2 regions of the Pseudarthrobacter sp. NIBRBAC000502770 genome follow, and region 2 is predicted to be linked to the other one. Evidence: predicted binding sites of a transcription regulator. Region 2 holds the regulator's gene; the other holds the start of a gene.
The links. The regulator LexA, encoded in region 2, represses DNA repair genes until DNA is damaged. The targets are predictions, from matches to a motif close to TCGAACANNTGTTCGA.
Positions count from the first base shown of each region.

Region 1: NIBR502770_RS08545 (DUF6504 family protein) is a predicted target of LexA. The motif match lies at 2,192-2,207, and genes of this name have one in related genera.

Region 1 covers NZ_CP041198.1:1,779,622-1,786,930, reverse strand. The annotation lists gene NIBR502770_RS08570 (mycoredoxin) at 1-31, opposite strand, end outside; gene NIBR502770_RS08565 (SOS response-associated peptidase) at 166-927, shown strand; gene NIBR502770_RS08560 (VOC family protein) at 953-1,375, opposite strand; gene NIBR502770_RS08555 (chorismate mutase) at 1,395-1,715, shown strand; gene NIBR502770_RS08550 (hypothetical protein) at 1,722-2,111, opposite strand; gene NIBR502770_RS08545 (DUF6504 family protein) at 2,243-2,593, shown strand; gene NIBR502770_RS08540 (DNA polymerase III subunit alpha) at 2,605-6,120, shown strand; gene thrS (threonine--tRNA ligase) at 6,249-7,309, shown strand, end outside.
Region 2 covers NZ_CP041198.1:953,421-960,729, reverse strand. The annotation lists gene hisH (imidazole glycerol phosphate synthase subunit HisH) at 1-288, opposite strand, end outside; gene hisB (imidazoleglycerol-phosphate dehydratase HisB) at 285-911, opposite strand; gene NIBR502770_RS04725 (histidinol-phosphate transaminase) at 973-2,091, opposite strand; gene NIBR502770_RS04720 (LysM peptidoglycan-binding domain-containing protein) at 2,153-2,503, opposite strand; gene lexA (transcriptional repressor LexA) at 2,861-3,595, shown strand; gene NIBR502770_RS04710 (ATP-dependent DNA helicase) at 3,643-5,700, opposite strand; gene hflX (GTPase HflX) at 5,693-7,270, opposite strand.

The sequences.
Region 1 (7,309 bases), 830 kb from region 2:
TGATGGTGCCGGATTCGGGAGTGAAGTCCACAGGGATCTCCTTAGTGTCGCTTGAAAAGGTTTCCTTACTGTCAACCGTAGCGCGGCGGCCGGTATTCCCGGGTGTCGAGCGGCTGCTGCCGTTCCCGGATGACAGTTTGTGGCGCGCGGTGGCAAGCTGGTGCCATGTGTGGACGCTACGTAATGGCACGCGCCGTGGGGGACCTCCTGGCCGAGTTCGACGCCGAACTCGAGGACGAGGTGAGCATCCCGCCGTCGTGGAATGTTGCACCCACCGATGCCGTCCCGATCGTGCTGGAGCGGCTGGTGGATGACAGTGCCGCGCCGCGCCAGGTGCGCCAGCTGCATGTGGCGCGATGGGGCCTGGTTCCGTCCTGGGCCAAGGATCCGGGCATCGGCTCGCGCATGATCAACGCCAGGAGTGAATCGGTGCTGGAGAAGCCTGCCTTCCGCAAGGCTGTGCAGTCCCGCCGCTGTGCCGTCCCGGCAGATGGCTACTACGAATGGAAGCAAGGCCCGGGGAAGTCGAAGCAGCCGTACTACGTGCATCCCGGTGGGGACCGTGGCTTGGCCTTCGCGGGCCTGTATGAGTGGTGGAAGGACCCGTCCGTACCGGAGGGGGAGCCGGGCCGCTGGCTGCTGTCCACCTCGATCCTGACGGCGGACACCCCTCCGCCCGGGGCGGAATCCACCATTTTCGGGAAGCTGACCGAACTCCACGACAGAGTGCCGCTGCCCATGGATAAGTCCACCATGGAAGCGTGGCTGGACCCGCAGGCGGATGATGCCGCCGCGCTGGTTGACTTGGTGCGGTCAGGGGTTAAGGACGCCGCTGCGGACTGGCGCGTGGAATCCGTAGGCAAGGACGTGGGCAACGTCCGCAACAACGGCCCGGAACTCATCCGCCCGGTGGAAGCTCTGTTCTAGCAGCCCGGCGCAGGGTGTACTGCCCTCAAACGGTGACCGTACCGGCGTCGTCCACCGTCCAGGTGGGGTTGTATGCCACTTCCCAGCGAAAACCGTCGGGATCGGCAAAGTACCCGGTATAGCCGCCCCAGGCCTTGGTGACGGGCTCGGCAATAATGGCGGCCCCAGCGGCCGCGGCCTGTTCCATGGCGCTGTCCACCTCTTCGGGGCTTCCCAGGTTGTGGCTCAGGGTAATGCAGGGGATCCCGTCCGGGCGGCCGGTCACGGCTTCGGCCTGCATCTGGCGGGCATCCCAGAGCGAAAGCACCAGCCCGTGGTTCACCTGGATGAACACCACTTCCCCGGCGACTTCGCGGTGGACCGGCCAGCCGAGGCCGTCAACGTAGAAAGCACGGGACTCCTCGACGCTGCGAACACCGAGGGAAATAAAGTCGACTCTGGGCTCCATGCTTCGATAGTGTCAGATGATGGCGACAATTCAAGGAAACGACCGGGATGCCCGCGCCGACAGGGAACAGCTTGCTGCGGTCCGGGTTGCCGTTGACGAAGTCGATGACCAGATCGTTACCCTGATCGCCCGCCGCGAGCGGCTGATCAGGATCGCCGGCACGCTGAAGGGCGATGACGCGGAAGTGCGTGCCCCCGGCCGCGTAGAGCGGATTATTGAACATGTGCGGTCCGCTGCGGAGAAAAAGGACATCGACCCGGACATCGTTGAAGCAACCTACCGGGCCATGATCTCCGCATTCATTGAACTTGAACTGCGGATCCACAAAGAAAACAGCTGAGGAAGGCTAAAGCGCTTCCTCCACCGGCACCCCGTGCTGGAACTCCCGCCCGTCCGCCTCGCTGAAGGCTGACAGGACATGTCCCTTTCCGAGGCCATTCAAGGCCGTCATGGGAAAGCTTCCGGTGATGCTGTTCTCCGAATGGGACACTCGGGAAAGGTCGAAATCCTCCTCGATTCCCTGGTCCCGGTTGAACGAGTAGCAGGCTATGGCCTCCCCGTTCATGAACTCAATGCACAGCCGGCGCTGCGCTGAAAAATCGGGCGAGGCTCCCATCAAACCCACCACGTAGGCGCCCGAGCCCGGAATGGTGCCGTCGATATCGAACGTGGCAACCAGGGTGGAGTCCTGTGTCTTGATGCTGGCCTGCTTCAGGAGTGCGTCATCGGTACTCATGCCAACATCCTGCTCCCTGCCGCACGCCCCGTCCACCCCCGCCTATGTTTTGGTGAGAACCCGGCGTAGACTGAATTTATTCGAATACATGTTCGAATCACGTTGTGATGGGTTAGGTCCGGGAGGTGCGCATGGGCATGTTCAGCGAATCTGTTGACGTGGCGTGTGCCCCCACAGGTGAGCCGGAATCATTGGTATGGGCAGGTGTGTCCTATACCGTCTGCGCAGAACCCGTCCGCTGGTACGAACGCCGGCAGTGGTGGGCTGAGGACAGCAGGGCTCCCCTGGGCAGCGGGCCCGGAGTGGTGGACCACGAAATCTGGCGGGTCCAGGTGCTGCCCGCCCGGGGTGCCGCCCGTTCCGCCGCGGCACAGGAACCGCCCGGGGCAGAAGTCCTGACCCTTGACCTTTCCCGCCATCTCCGCAGCAACCGGTGGCGGCTGGTGCGGATCCATGACGCCCTTCACCCCAAGACTGCCTGACCCGGAACACCATGAGCTTTACCCACCTGCACGTTTCCACGGCATTCAGCGCCCATTACGGAGTTTCCTGGCCGGAGGAACTGGCCATGGCTGCCGCTGCCGATGGCGCCACGGCCCTCGCCTGCACCGACCGGGACGGCCTGTACGGCACCATCAAGCACCTCAAAGCCTGTATGGCGGCGGGCATCGACCCCATCGTAGGCGTGGACCTGGCGGTATTTGACGACGACGGCGATCACCGCACCCAGGTAGCAGGCAGGGTGGTGGTGCTGGCCAGGGGGCAGAACAACGGTGCCGGGTACCGCGCCTTGTGCCGGCTGGTTTCCGATGCGCACGCGAGGACCTCCGGGAAAGCCGGGGGAGCGGTACCCACCGCGGTGACCCGTGCCGAGCTGGCCTCCCGCACCCTCGACCCCCACACCCTCAAACCGGTGCTGACGGTGCTGATCGGCCCGGACTCGGACGTCGGCCGGGCCATGGGAGGCCGGCGCTACCTGCGTCCCAGGACCCTGTTCAAGCAATGGCTCGACGCAATGCCCGCCGGAACTGTGGTGGCGGAGATCGTCTCCCAACTCAGTGCGCCGGGCAGTCCTTTCAGCACGGCGCACGCTGTGCGCATGCTACGGCTCGCGGAGGAACACCATGTTCCGGCAGTCCTCACCAACGCCGTCCGGTATTGCGCAGCCGATGGTGCACCGACCGCGGATGTCCTTGACTCCGCGCGGACTTTGAAGTCCCTCCCCGAACTGGCAGGGGAGCCACTCCTGCAACCCACGGGCCAGGGATGGCTGAAATCAGCGGATCAAATGCTGGGCCTTGGTAAGGAAATCATCTCCGCCGCCGGTTATGGAGCCGCAGACCTCAAGCAGTTGTTGGCGCAGACCGAGGCGCTCGCCGACCTCTGCCGGATCGACCCCGCCACTGATATGGGATGGAAACAGCCAGTGGTGCCGGAAGCTGCCGTCATCGGCATCAACCAGGATCCCCACACGGAGCTCCTCCAGCGCTGCCATGCCGGAATCGGCAGGCGGTTCCCGGGCATCGGCGGTACGGCGGAGCGGGACATGATGGCCCGTTTGGACCATGAACTGGGGATCATCCAGAACCTGGGCTTCTCCTCCTATTTCCTCACTGTTGCGGAGGTCTCCAGGATGATCCAGGACATGGGAGTCCGGGCGGCTGCCAGGGGATCGGGGGCATCAAGCCTGGTCAACTACCTGATAGACGTCAGCCATGTGAACCCCCTCCAGCATGACCTGATCTTTGAACGCTTCCTCTCCAACGACCGCGCCACCCTCCCGGACATTGACATCGACGTCGAAAGTGCAGAGCGCCACAACGTCTACCACAGGATCTTCGAGCGCTTCGGCTCCGAACGCGTAACCCTCATGAGCATGCAGAACGGATACCGGGCCCGTGGTGCAGTCCGCGACGCCGGGCTGGCGCTGGGCATGGACGATGGCGAGGTGGGGGAGATTGCCAAGCAGCTGTGGCGGTTCTCAGCGCGGAAATTCCGTGAAGCCCTGCAGGAAAAACCCGAACTGCGGGAATTTGCCGGAAGGGTGGAGCAGTCCGATGCGCAGGGAAACCAGCAACTTGACCTGCTGGTAGACCTGACCGAACGCCTTGACCGGCTGCCCCGCCACATATCCATGCACCCATGTGGGGTGATCCTGGGCGATGCCACGCTGCTGGACCGCACACCGGTCCAGCCAAGCGGGCTTGGCCTGCCCATGAGCCAGTTCGACAAACATGACATGGACCCCATGGGCATGCTCAAACTCGATGTCCTGGGTGTCCGTATGCAAAGCGCCATGGCATTTGCCGTCCGGGAAATCATCAGGATCCACCCCTCAAAGGAAGAAGTGGTGGAGGCTGGGAACCACCCCATTGGACCTTTTGGTTCGGGGCCGGATTACATTGCCGCCAACGGCCGGATCGACCTGAACGCCGTCCCCCTCGACGACGAAGCCACCTATGAGCTGATCAGGAGCACGCACACCCTTGGCTGCTTCCAGATCGAATCCCCCGGACAGCGTGAATTGATCGGCAAGATGGCGCCACGGGAGTTCAACGACCTCATCATCGACATTTCCCTGTTCCGCCCGGGGCCCATGAAATCGGACATGGTGCGGCCCTTCCTGGAACACCGGCACGGGTTCGCCCCCGAGGTTTACCCGCACCCGGATCTCAAACCAGTGCTGCAGGAGACGCACGGGGTCACGGTTTTCCACGAGCAGATCCTGAAGACCCTGGATGTCATGACCGGGTGCGGGCTGGCCAAAGCCGATGAATTCCGCAGGGCGTTGAGCAACGAGGCCGGTGAAGCCAGGGTGGAAGAGTACTTCCGGCGCCATGCCAAAGCCAAGGGGTATGCCCCTGAAGTGGTGGACAAGGTGTGGGGGACATTGAAGTCTTTTGCCAGTTTCGGTTTTTGCAAGGCCCACGGTGCTGCCTTCGCCGTCCCCACCTACCAGTCCGCCTGGCTGAAGACACACCACCCCGAAGCTTTCCTCGCAGGCTTATGGGAGCACGACCCCGGCATGTATCCCAAACGGCTGCTGGTGGCCGAAGCCCGCCGGCTGGGTATTCCCATCCTTCCCCTGGACATCAACCGAAGCAAAGCCGAATACCGCGTGGAGCGGATCGCGTCAGGCACGGATGCCGGCCGGCTCGGAATCCGGCTCAGCCTGAACGGAATCTACGGTCTGTCTGCTGCAGAACTGAAACGGATCGTCGCCGGCCAGCCTTACGACTCACTGGCGGACCTTCGGGCGCGCTCGCGGCTGAGCAAGCCCAGCATCAGGCGACTTGCGCAACTGGGGGCTTTTGATTCCCTGCACCGGGAAGCCGGAGGCCCTGCCAACCGCGCGGACCTGGTGCACCATCTGCAGCAGCTCCAAACAGCAAAGACAGGAAAGAAAGGCATTGAGGTCCTGGATGGGCAGCTGTCCCTTCCCCTGGGCGACATCGAGCTGCGGAATATCAAACCTGGGCTTCCAGCCCCCACCCTGGTCGAAAATGTCAGGGCGGAACTTGATCTCATGGCAGTGGATGTCAGTACCCACCTGATGGACAGCCACCGGACCCTGCTGGAGAAGCTGGGGGTCACCACGGCAGATAAGCTTCTCAGCCTGCGTAACGGCACCGAAGTGCTGGTGGCGGGGGTTCGGGTTGCCACCCAAACGCCGCCGATGCGCGGCGGAAGGCGGGTGGTGTTCATCAGCATCGACGACGGAACCGGCTGCGTGGATTCGGTGTTCTTCCACGAGGCACAGGAAAGCGCCGGACCGCTTTTGTTTGGTACCCGCCTGATGCTGATCCGTGGAACCACCCGAAGGACCGGTCCCAGGGGCATCAGCATCAGCGCGAGCATGGCGTGGGACCTGAGCCGTACGGAGAGCCTGCCCTTCCCGGAATCCGCCACAGAGCCCACTCCTGTGACCGGCCATGAGGCTGTCGAAGATGGGCCGCATCCGCTGGATGGCATCACCAGGACGCTGGCGATCACCGGGTTCAACGGGTGAGGGCTCTGTCCCAGCCCCCGTGTGCCGCGTTGGTCGCCCCATACCGGAACCGATAGCATTGACGGTGGCTGGCTGTGGTCCCCGTATGCCACAAGCTATGAAGCCTTAACTTTGAATAGGAGACACCCGTGTCAGATGCCCAGCAGATCACCCTTCTCGTCGATGGCGAAGAGACCAAGGTGACTTCCGGGACAACCGGTGCGGAACTCTTCTTTGAGCGCCGTGATGTTGTTGTGGCCCGCGTCAACGGCGAGCTGAAGGACCTTGACCAGGAACTGCCCGAAGGCGCCGAGGTGGAGGGCGTCACCATTGATTCGCCCGACGGCCTGAACGTCCTGCGCCACTCCACAGCCCACGTAATGGCGCAGGCAGTGCAGCAGCTGCGTCCCGACGCCAAGCTCGGCATCGGCCCTTATATCACCGACGGCTTCTACTTCGACTTCGACGTCGCCGAGCCTTTCACCCCCGAGGATCTCAAGACCCTCGAAAAGATGATGCTGAAAATCGTCAACCAGAACCAGAAGTTCGTCCGGCGCGTGGTCAGCGAGGAAGAGGCCCGCGAAGCCATGAAGAACGAGCCCTACAAGCTCGAACTCCTGGGCAAGAAGAACGAGGCCGCCGAAGCCGGGGAGGGCGTGAACGTCGAGGTCGGCGCCGGCGACATCACCATCTACGACAACGTCGAGCGCAAGGAAGGCACCACGGTGTGGTGCGACCTCTGCCGTGGCCCGCACCTGCCCAACACCAAGCTCATCTCAAACGCCTTTGCCCTGACCCGTTCGTCGTCTGCCTACTGGCTGGGCAACCAGAAGAACCAGCAGCTCCAGCGCATCTACGGCACCGCGTGGCCCACCAAGGACGCCCTGAAGGCGTACCAGGAGCGCATCGCAGAGGCGGAGCGCCGCGACCACCGCAAGCTCGGCTCCGAACTGGACCTGTTCTCCTTCCCTGACGAACTCGGATCCGGCCTTCCCGTCTTCCACCCCAAGGGCGGGATCATCCGCAAGGAGATGGAGGATTACTCGCGCCAGCGCCACGTCGAAGCCGGCTACGAGTTCGTCTACACCCCGCACATCACCAAGGGACACCTGTACGAGGTCTCGGGCCACCTGGACTGGTACAGGGACGGCATGTTCCCCCCGATGCACGTGGACCCTGAACTCAACGAGGACGGCACCGTCCGCAAGCC
Region 2 (7,309 bases):
CACGCGCCGGCCGATGAGCCGGATGCCGTCCACGGCCTTGAGTTCGCGCATCACGGTTTCGAATGCGCCGACGCCGGGCACCACCAGGCCGTCCGCGTTCAGGACGTCCTCCGGTTTGGCGCTCAGGATCACTTCCGCGCCGGCGCGTTCCAGGGCACGCACCGCGGACCTGACGTTCCCGGAACCGTAGTCCAGCACCGTGACGGTGGGCTTGCCCTCAGGCGACGGCAGCCTGCGGGACGCCGAGGGGTCGATGATGGCCCCGTCCTTCAGTTCCGGGCCGCTCACAGGGCACCCTTGGTGGAGGGGATGCCCTCAACCCGGGGATCCGGTTCGACGGCGGCGCGGAGCGCGCGCGCAAAGGCTTTGAACTGGGCCTCGACGATGTGGTGGGGGTCCCGGCCGGCCAGCACGTTCATGTGGAGGCAAATTCCGGCGTGCAGCGTGATGGCCTCAAAGACATGGCGGGTCAGGGACCCGGTGAAGTGGCCGCCAATGAGGTGGTATTCCTGGCCGGCGGGCTCACCGCCGTGCACCAGGTAGGGGCGGCCGGAAACGTCCACCACCGCGTTGGCGAGGGCCTCGTCCAGCGGCACCGTGGCCTCGCCAAACCGGCGGATGCCCGCTTTGTTGCCGAGGGCCGTCCGCAGGACTTCACCGAAGGTGATGGCGACATCCTCAACGGTGTGGTGGACGTCTATGTGGGTGTCCCCGGTGGCCTTGACCGTCATATCGATCAGGGAGTGCTTGCACAGGGCCGTCAGCATGTGGTCGTAGAACGGCACCGAGGTGTCGATGTCCGAGACTCCGGTACCGTCCAGGTTGATCTCCACGAGTACCGAGGACTCGCTGGTGGCACGCTCCATGCGGGCGGTCCGGGCTGCAGCCGTATTCGATCCGGTTGAACTCATGGTGAAGGATCCTTTGTGCGAGAAGAAGTGGTTCAAGGCGTCCAGCGCCGCCGTATCAAGTCTAGGCGTGAAGCGCGGCGTGGCCGGCAAGGATGCGTTCCAGGGAGGTCAGGAAGGCTGTGGTTTCCGCCTCAGTGCCCGCCGTGACGCGGAGGTGGCCCGGGATGCCCACATCGCGGATGAGCACGCCGGCGTCAAGGAGCTCCTGCCAGACCTGGTGCGGGTTTTCCAGGCCGCCGAAGAAAACGTAGTTGGAGTCCGATGCTGCGGGCTTGAGTCCCATCCTGGTCAGCTCGGCCACGATGCGGTCCCTCTGCTTCTTGATGTCCTCGACGTCGGCCATCAGCGCTTCGCGGTGTTCGAGGGCCGCCAGGGCGGTGGCCTGGGTGATGGCGGAGAGGTGGTACGGCAGGCGCACCAGACGCAGGGCATCGGCGACCTCGGGGGCTGCGGCCATGTAACCGAGCCGTGCCCCCGCCAGGGCGAAGGCCTTGCTCATCGTGCGGGAGACGATCAGACGTTCACGGCCGGGCAGGAGTGTCAGTGCGCTCGGCGTTCCGTCGTGTGCGAACTCGTGGTACGCCTCGTCGACGATCACGATGGCCTGGCTGTCCGCGCCGGCGTCATAGACGGCTTCCACGACGTCCAGCCCAAGCCCGGTCCCGGTGGGATTGTTGGGTGAGCAGAGGAACACGATGTTGGGCTGGAGTTCCTTGACCTGGCGGGCCGCGGACTCTGCGCTGAGGTCATAGCCTTCCGCGCGTTCCCCCGTGATGTACTGCGTGTCCGTTCCGCTGGCCAGCAACGGGTACATGGAGTACGTCGGCGGGAAGCCAAGGGCCGTGCGCCCTGGGCCGCCGAAGGCCTGGAGGATCTGTTGCAGGACCTCGTTGGAGCCGTTGGCTGCCCACAGGTTGGTTTCGTCGAGCCCATGCCCGAGATATTCCGCCAGGGCCTTCCGGAGCGCGGTGAACTCGCGGTCCGGGTAGCGGTTGAGGCCTGCGGCGGCTTCCGTAACGGCGGCGCTGATGGCGGCCCGCACATCGGCAGGAACCCCATGGGTGTTTTCGTTGACGTTCAGCAGGATGGGGACGTTCAGCTGGGGAGCCCCATAGGGAGTCAGTCCGCGAAGGTTGCTGCGGAGGGGAAGCCGGTTCAGACGTTCTAGCTGCTGGTTCACCTGAACAGTTTAGTTGCCGCGGCAACTACCGGAAAATGTGACGGTTCCCGCGGCTTCCCCCTCAGTGGGTGGGAACGAACAGCTGCTGGCCTGGAAGGACGGTGCCGGCGTCAAGGTTGTTGAGCTGGACAATGTCCGCCACGACGTCGCGGGCGTCCCGGCCCGGCGCGACGGTACCGGCAATGGCCCACAACGACTGTCCGGGCTGCACCGTCACGGTAACGGTGGGTGTCACCGCGAGGTCCGCAACCGAATCCGAGGCCTTGGCCGGGGAATGGAAGAACCCGGCGAGTGACAGCAGGAGAACAGCGAGGACTACAAGCGGGACCCCAATCAGGACGATCCTCCCCCGGCGGGTGAGCCGCAGCGGTGCAGGCGATGGTGAAACCTGGTGAAGAGTTAAAGCTGACATGAACTAAGCCCTCCTGGACTTGCCGTGCTGCCCGGGTGTCCGCCCGCAACGCCCTTGCCGTTCCAAACCGCCGCCGGGCACATCTTCCGGCCGGGTATTCGAAGGAGGCATCTGCTGGTTAGAACACATATTCGAACTTTGCTGGTTAAGTTTTAGCACCTATCAACGAACATTGTCGAGACTCGCTAGAACAAATGTTTGAAAAAGCACTATGGCTGGCCTAGTTTTGGAACCAAGAACAACCACTCCTGAAGTTGACCAGCAGGGTCTGACAATGACAGTGGGAGTCCTTCCACCGGCACGGCGGAAACAGCGCCCGGCGGAAGTTCCGGCGGCAAGCGAAAGGCAATGGCGAATATGGCAGCAGCAGCCGCCGGGGGCAGGACCGCCCCGCAATCCAAGAGGACCACCAAGGGGCTGACTCCCCGGCAGAAGAAGATCCTCGAGACCATCCAGCGCTCCGTTAACGAGAACGGGTATCCGCCGTCCATGCGGGAAATCGGCGACACGGTCGGCCTTGCGAGCCTGTCAAGCGTGACCCATCAGCTCTCGCAGCTGGAAAAGCTGGGCTATCTTCGGCGCGACCCCAAGCGGCCCCGTGCCATGGAAGTGTTGATGCCGCTGACGCTGGACGGCGGGGGAAAGAGTGCGGGCACGTCCCGTGCGCCCCAAGCCGCAGGGGACAGCGCCACCGTCACGGAGCTGCCTACTGCTCTGGATACGGCCATGGTTCCGCTGGTGGGCCGGATTGCCGCCGGCGGCCCCATCCTTGCCGAACAGCTCGTCGAAGATGTCATGCCGCTGCCCCGCCAGCTGGTTGGCCAGGGCGAACTTTTCATGCTGAAGGTGGCCGGCGATTCGATGGTGGATGCCGCCATTTGCGATGGTGACTGGGTGGTGGTGCGGCGCCAGGCTGACGCTGCCAACGGGGACATCGTCGCTGCACTGCTGGATGACGAGGCGACGGTCAAGACCTTCCGCCAGCGCGACGGCCACACCTGGCTGCTGCCGCAGAACACCCAGTACGAACCGATCCTGGGCGACCATGCCACCATCATGGGCAAGGTCGTCTCAGTCCTGCGTTCGCTCTAGCCTGCGCACGCCTGCCCGGCATCCGTGCAGGCGCTATCCGGCCGTTCTCAGGACGCGTCGGCGCCCAGCCTGGTGAGGGCTGCCAGCGCTTTGGCGCGGTCAGTGGTGGCCCAGAACGGCGGGAGGGCGCCGCGCAGGAATCCCGCATAGCGCTCGGTGGCCAGCCGCGAGTCCAGGACTGCCACCACTCCTTTGTCCCCGGTTGACCTGATCAGGCGGCCGGCCCCCTGGGCAAGCCGGATGGCAGCGTGGGTTGCCGAAACAGACATGAAACCGTTCCCGCCGGCCTGCGCCACGGCACGCGAACGCGCCGTCATGAGGGGGTCGTCCGGCCGCGGGAACGGGATGCGGTCAATCACTACCAGCCGGCAGGATCCACCGGGAACGTCCACACCCTGCCACAGGGACATGGTTCCGAAGAGGCAGGTGTCCGGTTCGTCCGCGAATTGTTTGACCAGGGCGGTCATGGTCGACTCGCCCTGGCAGAGGACAGTCATGTCGAGCTTCGGGCGGAGGGCATCGGCGGCTTCCCCGGCCGCCCGCCGCGAGGAGAACAGGCAAAGCGCTCCCCCGTTGGAGGCCTTGATGAGCGCTTCGAGTTCGGCCAGGGCTTCCGGTGAAACACCTCGGCCGGGCTTGGGCAGGTGGCCGGCAACGTAAAGGATGCCCTGTTTGGGGTAGTCGAAGGGCGAGCCAACATCCACGCCCGTCCAGCTGGGCGCTCCGTCACCGATCAGGCCCAGGCCTCCTGCGGCCGGTTCGAAGGCGGAACCGATCGCCAGGGTGGCAGAGGTCAGCACCACGGTGTGGCCGGCGAAGAGCCCCTCCCGCAGCCTGCCGGCGACGGACAGCGGCGCAATGTTGATCAGGACCGGCGCGCTGTCATCGGGCTGCGAATAGCCTTGGTCGGGATCGAAGGTGCTGGCGCGGGAGAACCACACCACTTCCCGGTTTTCCCGGGCAGCGATCAGCCGCTCGCACAGTTCCAGGATGAGCATCAGCCGGGAACGCGCCAGCTGCCGCCCGCCGTCGGCCGTGGTATTGCTGTCCCCTTTGGAATCGGACAACGCAGCCCTGCACGCTTCACGCAGCTGGTCCACGCAGTCAAGCTGTTCATCGTTCAGTCCGTTGGGGAGAAGTCCGTTGGGCGCGCCCGCGAGGGCCATTTCCAGGTTGGCAGCTGCGGCGTTCAGGGCGTCAACGGTGATGGCGGTGTGTTTCCGTGCGCCGGAAGCGGCCGCGTGGACCATGGCCACGGACAGCTGCCCGGAGACGGCTCCCGTCACCCGGTCCTGCAGCTCGTGCGCTTCGTCCACCACCACGACGTCGTATTCGGGCAGGACTGCCAGTCCTTCGAACGCGCTGACGGCCAGCATGGCGTGGTTGGTCACCACCACGTCAGCCTCGGCGGCATCCTGCCGGGCGAGCTCGCTGAAGCATTCAGCGGCCATCGGGCATTTTTGGGCGCCGAGGCATTCCATTGAGGTGACGGAAACCTGCCGCCATGCACGGTCGGTCACTCCAGGCAGCAGCTCGTCGCGGTCGCCGGTGGCCGTCTTCTCCGCCCATTCGCGGAGCCGCACCACTTCCTTGCCCAGCTGTGACGATGGTCCGCCCACGGAGGCGGCGAAATGCGGAACGCTGGTGTCCTCCCCCAGGGAAAACAGCTGCCCTTCCGACGGTTCCTCGGAAGGGAACCCGCCTTCAAGCTTGTGGCGGCACACATAGTTGGACCTGCCCTTGACCAGTGCAACCTTGACCGGCCGGTCCAGCGCCGGGGTGATGTTCTTCAGGAGCCGGGGCAGGTCCCTGCCGACAATCTGGGTCTGGAGCGCCAGGGTCGCCGTGGAGACCAGCGCAGGCTTGTTGCTTTCCAGGGCGTGGGCGATCAGCGGTATCAGGTAGGCCAGCGATTTGCCGGTGCCGGTACCTGCCTGGACCAACAGGTGGTTGCCGGTTTCGATGGCCCTGGCCACCTGGCGGGCCATTTCGTGTTGTCCGGTGCGGCTTTGTCCGCCCATGCCGGCGACGGCGCGGTCGAGCAGTTCGATAACGAACTGCTCGCCCGCCGTCTGCGCAGCTTCGCCGGCTGCGAGGTCAGTCATTGACGACGAATTGTTCCAGTTCGGACGCGAGGCCCTCCCGGACCATCACCGCAGCCCTGGTACCGGCCTCGAGGTGGTCCAGGCTGAGGATCTCGGCGTCGGACTCATGGAGCTTGCTGATCAGGTCCCCGCGCTCGTACGGGATGAGCAGCTCCATCTTGACCGATGGCCGGGGAATGGACTCGCTGATGGCCTTCAGCAATTCCGGGATGCCTTCCCCGGTCCTGGCCGAGACCACCACGTGCCGTGGCTCGCGCTGCTTCAGCCGCTCCACCACAAAGGGGTCCGCCGCATCGGCCTTGTTCAGGACGATGATTTCAGGCACCTTGCGGGCGTCGACTTCGCTGAAGACCTTCCGGACCGCGGCGATCTGCCCTTCCGGGTCGGGGTGCGACACGTCCACCACATGCAGGATCAGGTCCGAGTCCGCCACCTCCTCGAGGGTGGAGCGGAAGGCTTCCACCAGCTGGGTGGGCAGTGAACGGACGAACCCGACGGTGTCCGCCAGCGTGTACCCCAGGCCGTCAGCGGTTTCGGCCTTGCGGACAGTGGGATCAAGGGTGGCGAAGAGGGCATTCTCCACGAGGACCCCTGCGTCGGTGAGCCGGTTGAGCAGCGAGGACTTGCCGGCGTTGGTGTAGCCGGCGATTGCCACGGAGGGCACTTCATTACGACGCCGGTTGGCCCGTTTGGTCTCCCGTGCCGGCTTCATGGCGGCGATTTCGCGCCGCAGCTTGGCCATCCGGGTACGGATCCGGCGCCGGTCGAGTTCGATCTTGGTCTCACCTGGACCACGGGAGCCCATGCCGGCGGCGGCGCCGCCCACCTGGCCGCCGGCCTGGCGGGACATCGACTCACCCCAGCCGCGCAGGCGGGGAAGCAGGTATTCCAGCTGCGCCAGCTCCACCTGCGCCTTGCCTTCGCGGCTCTTGGCGTGCTGGGCGAAGATGTCCAGGATCAGGGCTGTTCGGTCGATGACCTTGACCTTGACGATGTCTTCAAGGCCACGGCGCTGGGAAGGAGCCAGTTCGGCGTCCACCACTACGGTGTCCGCGCCGGTGGCCATGACGATGTCCTTGAGTTCCTGCGCCTTGCCGGAACCCAGGAACGTCCCGGGGTCCGGCTTGTCGCGGCGCTGCACCAGACCGTCGAGGACTTCCGAGCCCGCAGTCTCGGCCAGGGCGGCCAGCTCCCGCAGTGAGTTTTCGGCGTCGGCGAGCGTTCCCTCTGACCAAAGCCCGGCCAGGACCACGCGTTCGAGGCGCAGCTGCCGGTATTCAACTTCGGTGACGTCCTCAAGCTCGGTGGACAGACCCGCCCTGCGGCGCAGGGCGCGGCGTTCCTCGAGGTCCTGCTGGTCGCCGTCGTACGTTGAATGTTCTTCGTCGAGCCGGGAAATGGCTTGGGCCTTGCCAAGGACGGCTTTACCGCTGCCGCCTTCACCGCCGGACGTGCCGGCATTTTTGGCGGGAACGTCCTTGGCGAGGATCCGGTCGATGACAGCCTGGATCTCCTGCGGACTCATGTCCTGGGCGGCTGGATCGGAACCGGTATTGGGCTGGCTGGTCATGGTCTCCTTTGAAGATTCGGCAGTTCCAGAATAGTGCTG